DNA from 2 places in the Ferrovibrio sp. GW821-FHT12E11 genome. Region 1 is predicted to be linked to the other one. Evidence: riboswitches for the same ligand, from Rfam matches in the RefSeq annotation. Region 1 holds a riboswitch; the other holds the start of a gene.

Region 1 (3,249 bases):
TTGCCAACGTAGCGCAGGCCGCCCTGGGCTTTCCAGGATGGCGCGAAGCCCCAGGTGAGCCAGAGATTACCGAGCTGCTCGGGCACGTTCGCCGGGCGATTGCCCGCATAGTTCGCGCCACCGGTGGTGATGAAGTCGCCATATTTCGAATCCAGCAGCGCACCATTGGCTTCCAGACGCAGGTCCTTCATCAGGTCGAAGGCAATGGTGACCTCGACGCCTTTGGCGGTCTGCTGTCCCACCTGCTCCGCGATAGTGGTGTTCAGTGGATTCACCGTCTGCAGCTTGTTCTTCACGATATGATAGCCCGCGAAAGTCCACTCCCCGCGACCTTCCATGACGCTCTGTTTGATACCGACTTCATTCTGCTTGGCGGTCGAAAGCTCAAGAGCAGCCTGGGCCGCGCTCTGTCCCAGCAGCGCGGAGCTGACTGGCGAGGTTGCTGTTGCATGCTGCGCATACAGTGCCGTGGATGGTGTGATGGCATAGACCACGCCGCCACGCCAGCTAAGATCGGCGAAGCCCTTCTCGGCCCGCGAATTCGTCACGAAATCATCGCGCGTGAAAGCGAGCCAGTCATGGCGCAGGCCGCCGACAACCGACCATTGGTCATCCAGCACCAGTCGATCCTCCATGAACACCGACTTCTGCACGATACTGGCTTCCTGCCGGGGGATCGTGGAGCGATTACTGTTGAAGAATCCCGGATCGAAGTTGTAGGGGGCGACCACCGAGTTACCGGTGGCGCCTGAATTGCTGGCATTGCCAAACTGGATATGGTTGGCGTCGAATCCCACTACCGTCTGGTTCTTGAGACCGAACAGCGTGTTCTCGATCGTCAGGTCATTCCGGGTTCCATACTGCTCCTGATCGTGGAAGACCTCGAAGAAACTGCTGCGGGTTACCAGATTGGTCGAGGCGTTGAGAATGTAATTCTCAAGATTGGTCCAGCGGCGGTTGCTTTCCAGCTGATAGATCACGCTGCGCAAACTCACATCGTCGGTCGCCTGCCATTCCGTTTTAAGCTGAGTCCAGCGGTCATCGAATTCAATCCGGGCATTCCTCACGTTGTAATTCTTGCCCACCAGGGATTCGTCCAGTCGTCCGTTACGCAGTGGCGTGCCCCAGTATTCCATCGGCTTCTGGTAGCCTTGGTCATGCGACAGCGTGAATGCCAACCGCTCGGTGGCGTCGACACGGACGGCGCCCGAGAAAGACTGGCTGGAATTTTCGCCGCGATCCACATAGCCGTCCGACTCACGGCGGTTGGCGCTGAGCATGAATGACGCCTTGCCGTTCAACGGGCCGCTGCTTGCAGCGGCGACGCGACGCGTCATGTCGGTGCCGAACTCAACCAACCCCTCGTTGCGGAAACTCGCCGTTGGCCGGCGCGGCACGACGTTGATGGCACCGCCGATGGCGCCCTCGCCGTACATAACCGAGGCCGGGCCACGCAGAATCTCGATACGCTCGGCCTGCCAGGGGTCGAACGGGAAGGAAACTGTGCCCGAAGCCACATAAAGCCTGGTGCCGTCATATAGCTGCATCACCGCGTTGTGGCCGGCGAAGCCGCGTGCCGCCAGCACGGAATTGCCATTACCTGGTGTCGCCGCCGAACTCATGCCGGTCGAACGCGAAACGGCATCGTTGATCGTGAGGGCGCCACGGTCCCGCACGGTTTCGCCCGGCAGGACCTCGACGCTGGCTGGCGTTTCCATTGGCGTCAGATGCAGACGGCTGCCGGTTTCCGTGGGTGCCGTGAGTTGCAGGCCGGCAAGATCGTCAACCAAATGGCCGCCGACGCTGATGGTCGGCAATCGGGCATCCTGAGCCCAGGCAGCGGAAGACAGGAGAAAGATGGGAAGCGAGAAGCGGACGGATTGCGTCCGGCGGGACAGGGAACGGACCATGGAAAAACCTCATGCGGTCGGCCTTGTGGCACGTCACCGCGAACGAGGTTTTCCGCCGATGCCCTGAGGATAAACAGGCGACCGATGGATTACCCACCGGAACACCCTGCCCGATGTGATCGCGTGTGACCACGGATGACGGCAGGTCTCCTGGCTCGCGGGTCGCTGTCTTTCGCCGCCTTCCCAGGACCGTGCGGCCCCAGTGGCTCTGTGACGAAAGACTCTCCGCTTACAGTTGCAGGGGCAGCCACGGCATTAAACCGCGTTCCCAGTTAGGCCCTTGCGGGCACCGTCGCCGGGCAACCTGCACGGCGATACTTTGCTTGTCAATTGGATGAATGGTGCCAGACGGCCTGTAAGCCGGGTTCTGTCCCCCCACTTTCGTGGGATGGACGGCCATTCCTCTGGGATGCCCGTTACCGGACACCTCGCGCGACCGACCCGGATAGCGGACCGAAAACAGTCCTGCAGACTTGCGCCTGCCGCCATCCCTATTTGGTCTTGCTCCCGGTGGGGTTTGCCGTGCCGCTTCCGTTACCGGTCGCGCGGTGCGCTCTTACCGCACCCTTTCACCCTTACCATCAGGCTCCAACCCGAAAAGATTGGCGCGTGATGGCGGTCTGCTCTCTGTGGCACTGTCCCTGGGGTCGCCCCCGCCGGGCGTTACCCGGCACCGTGTTTCCGTGGAGCCCGGACTTTCCTCGACGCTTTGACACGCCGCGGCCGTCCAGCCGTCTGGCACCGGGCGCAGAGGTAGGCCCAGACGGAGACGGCGTCAAGCAAAAGGGCGGATCAGCGTGCTGCGCGCCCTAACTGGCCGCACGGTCGGCGCTGGCGCGCCGCATGGTGACCTGTTCCGAGATATGGTGGATCAGGCTGGTGGTTTCTGCGTCGCTGACGCCATCGACTTTGTCCTGGCGCCAGTGCCGCTGGAAAGCCCGCACGGCGGCTTCGGTGAGCGGATCGTAGATGCCGCTGCCCTCGATGGCATAGCCGATGCGGTCGAGCGCCACCTGCAGTTCCAGCACCGCGCCGTTGCGCTCGCCCGGGCCCATGACCGGTGCATTCGCCGCAACCCGGAAATCGCCGCTCCACCAACGGCCAAAGCCGGCCGCCGCCAGGCGGTGCCAGGGGAACAACTCACCCGGATCTTCCTTGCGGCTGGGCGCGATATCGGAATGGGCGACATAATTGCCCGGCATCACATGATGCCGCGTGGCGATATCGGCCAGCAGAGCCAGCAGGGCGTCGATCTGTTCCACCGGGAACTGGCGATAGCCGAATTCGTGACCGGGATTGACCAGCTCGATGCCGATGGAACGCGCATTGACGTCGCGCA
Region 2 (3,249 bases), 1.2 Mb from region 1:
GCGAACACCACCTGCAGCACCGGGCAGTCACACTGCCCCAGCGGATCGTCGGTGGGCGTATTGGCTGCGCCACCATTCGGGCTTCCGATAGCGAAGCTGGTGGCATTGAGGATCACGTCAGGCAGCGCCTGATCCAGCAGGGTCCCGACCAGATCGGCCGACAGGCGGTCCTTCAGGCTGGTGACATAGATCGGCAGCGGATGCAGCCCCTCGGCGCTTAACGATTCGATCAGCGCATCGACAGCCGCTATATCGCCGGCCTGCAGCAGGGCGCGATAGAAAACAATGGCGCAGATCGGATGCGGCATGCCGCGATGCTTGGCGGCCCAGGTGTGGCGCAGCGTGTCGAGATCGGGATCGGCGAGGTCGGGCCAGTACAGGCCGGCGGCCGGCAGCGGCCGCGCCGGCGGCGGGTCTTCCGCATGACCGATCACGGAAGCCGCATAGCGCAGGGCATTGCGCAGGTTGTCGACGCCGCCCTCGCGGAAATAGCTGAACAATTCGGCGCGCGTCTCGTCGGTGACGGTAGAGAAGCCATCGAGGCCGGGATCGGCCTGGCGGTCGCCGGGCAGGAAGGCGAGCGCGATGCCACGCGTGCGGCAAACCTCGCTCAGACGCTCGACGCCATAGGCCCAGTAGCTCTGGCCGCCGAGCAGCCGCACGATCACCAGCTTGGCCTGCACGATCACGCTGTCGACATAGAGATCGACCGCGTAGGGGTGGCCAAGCTGCAGCAGATTGGCCAGTCGCAGCGAGGGGAAGTCGTCGCTCAGGGCCGCGCAGGCATTGCTCAGGCCCGCCAGTTCGGAATCCGCAGCGCTCAGGATGACGATATCGCCCGGCGACTGTTTCAGGTCGACAGCGCCATCCGCTGTCGCCGCGCCGCCGGGTATGGCATTGAGCAGATGCAAGGCGCTGCGCCCCTGTTCGACTCAGGCCGCGAGGGCGGCGCGGATCGCCGCCTCGTCCAGGCCGGCGCGGCCGATCACCACCAGGCGCGTGGCGCGTGGCTCGGCGCTGGTCCAGTCACGGTCGTAATAATGCGACAGCCGCGCGCCCACGCCCTGCAGCACCAGCCGCATGGTCTTGCCGGCGACGGCGACAAAGCCCTTCACCCGCAGGATGTCGTGTTCGGCGATCACCGGCAGCAGACGCTCCAGCAGGGCATCCGGCGCCGTCTGCTCGGGCAGGGTCAGCGAGAAGCTGAAGAAATCCTCGTGGTCGTGGTCTTCCTCATTGTCGTGATGCGACTTGCGCGCCGCGATGTCGTCTTCGGCGGCCGCATGCAGGCCCAGCAGGATATCGGCGGCGATCTCGCCCTGGCTGATCGACAGGGTTTTCACGCCCTGGCGCAGATGCGCACCGATCTCGGCCCGCACATTCTGCATGGCGCCTTCATCCAGAAGGTCGGCCTTGTTCAGCAGCACCAGATCGGCGCAGCCGAGCTGGTCCTCGAACAGTTCCTCCAGCGGATTGTCATGATCCAGGCTGGCATCGGCGGCGCGCTGCGCGGCCACCGCATCTTCATCATCGGCAAACCGCCCTTCGGCCACGGCGGCGGCATCCACCACGGTGACCACGCCATCCACCGTTGTGCGGCTTTTGATGCCCGGCCATGCAAAAGCCTGGACGAGGGGTTTCGGCAAGGCGAGACCGGAGGTCTCGATGACAATGTGCGTCGGCGGATTGGGCCGGTCCAGCAGCTTCTGTAGGGTCGGCAGGAAATCGTCGGCCACCGTGCAGCACAGGCAGCCATTGGCCAGCTCGATGATATCGTCCTCACTGCAATCGGGCGCGCCGCAGCTTTTCAGCAGCTCGCCATCGATGCCCATTTCGCCGAATTCGTTGACGATCAGCGCGATGCGCCGGCCCTTGGCATTGGTGATGAGGTGGCGGATCAGCGTGGTCTTGCCGGCGCCGAGAAAGCCGGTGACGACGGTTGCGGGAATCTTCTGCATAGGATGAGCGCCCTGTTCCATGACGCCGACGCGGACCATGGCTGCTGTCGGTCTTGCGCCTGCGCGGCGGCAAGAATGACATAGGCCGGGCGCCGGCACACCCCGTCCGGCACGTCCGCTTCGACTAAAGCCGATGGCAGGTCTCCGGGCTTGCGGGTTGTCGCGGATCGCGCGCCTTCCCAGACCGTGTCCGGTCCAGTGGCTGTTGCGCGCCGCTCGCCGCCTACCGTAGCGGGGGCTGCCGCGGCTTGCGGCCCTGCACAGACATATCTGCACAGAAAGCCGGCACCGCGTTCCCTTTTCATCGCCGTTCCACCTTTCGGCAGGCGGCGAACCATCGCGGCGGACCCTAAGCCCGGGGTCCGGCCTTGTCAAACGCGCGCCAACCCCGCGGGGAGGCCCGGGCATGTCTTGTCAAACGCAACCGGCTTGGGGCACAAAGGAGACGGGTGGTTCGCAACGCATGCGTAATAAAGAGGTCGTCATGTCCTTCAAGTCCAAGCTCGGCCAGATGGTTCTGCCGGCCCTCGTTCTGGCGAGCATCGCCGTTCCGGCTCTGGCCCATCCCGGTCATCCCGGCGCCGAGCCCGCCGCCGCCGGTTTCTCCGCCGGCTTCGCGCATCCCTTCGGCGGCCTCGATCATCTGCTCGCCATGCTGGCGGTCGGCCTCTGGGCGGTCCAGCAGGCCGCGCAGCAGCCGCGCGCCCTCTGGCTCTTGCCGGCCAGCTTCGTCGCCGCGATGGCGGCCGGCTTCGGCCTCGGTCTGGCGGATGTCGCCCTGCCCGGCGTCGAGTCCGGCATCGCGATGTCGGTGCTGATCCTGGGCCTGATCGTTGCCTTCGCCATGCGTCCGCCGCTGCCGGCCGCCATGGCGGTGACCGCCGTGTTTGCCCTGTTCCACGGCCATGCCCATGGCACCGAGATCGGCGATGCCTCGCAGGCGCTGGTCTATGGCTTCGGCATGCTGTTGGCCACGGCGCTGCTGCATGGCATCGGCCTGGTTGCAGCCCGTCTCGCGCAGCAGCTGAATGTCGGCCTGATCACCCGCGCCGCCGGCGCGGCCGTGGCGCTGGCCGGCATCGTCATCCTGGTTGGCTGACGCGTTTCCTCTTTTCGGCTTCCTGACCGAGCCGCGCTACTGGGCCGTTTTCGGCGCAGCAGCGCTGGCCGGTCTGGTGCGCGGCTTTTCCGGTTTCGGCGGCGCCATGATGTTCATGCCGGTCGCCAGCCTGGTCTACGAACCCAAGCTCGCCGCCATCCTGCTGTTCATCGCCGATGATATCGCCGCTTT

The links. A riboswitch is a leader RNA that binds a small molecule or an ion and turns the genes downstream of it on or off. The one in region 1 is predicted to bind cobalamin.
Region 2: it holds a riboswitch for cobalamin, as region 1 does, so the genes downstream of both, cobW (cobalamin biosynthesis protein CobW) here and AC1ROT_RS17505 (TonB-dependent receptor) in region 1, are expected to answer to the same signal.

What each region holds. Positions count from the first base shown of each region.
Region 1 is NZ_JBXAQG010000001.1:3,521,239-3,524,487, reverse strand. Features, by position in the region: gene AC1ROT_RS17505 (TonB-dependent receptor) at 1-1,910, opposite strand, end outside; cobalamin riboswitch at 2,034-2,219, opposite strand; RNA gene rnpB (RNase P RNA component class A) at 2,251-2,649, opposite strand; gene AC1ROT_RS17495 (peptidoglycan recognition protein family protein) at 2,720-3,249, opposite strand, start outside.
Region 2 is NZ_JBXAQG010000001.1:2,343,086-2,346,334, forward strand. Features, by position in the region: gene cobN (cobaltochelatase subunit CobN) at 1-911, opposite strand, end outside; gene cobW (cobalamin biosynthesis protein CobW) at 933-1,958, opposite strand; cobalamin riboswitch at 2,077-2,312, opposite strand; gene AC1ROT_RS11760 (HupE/UreJ family protein) at 2,443-3,057, shown strand; gene AC1ROT_RS11765 (sulfite exporter TauE/SafE family protein) at 3,050-3,249, shown strand, end outside.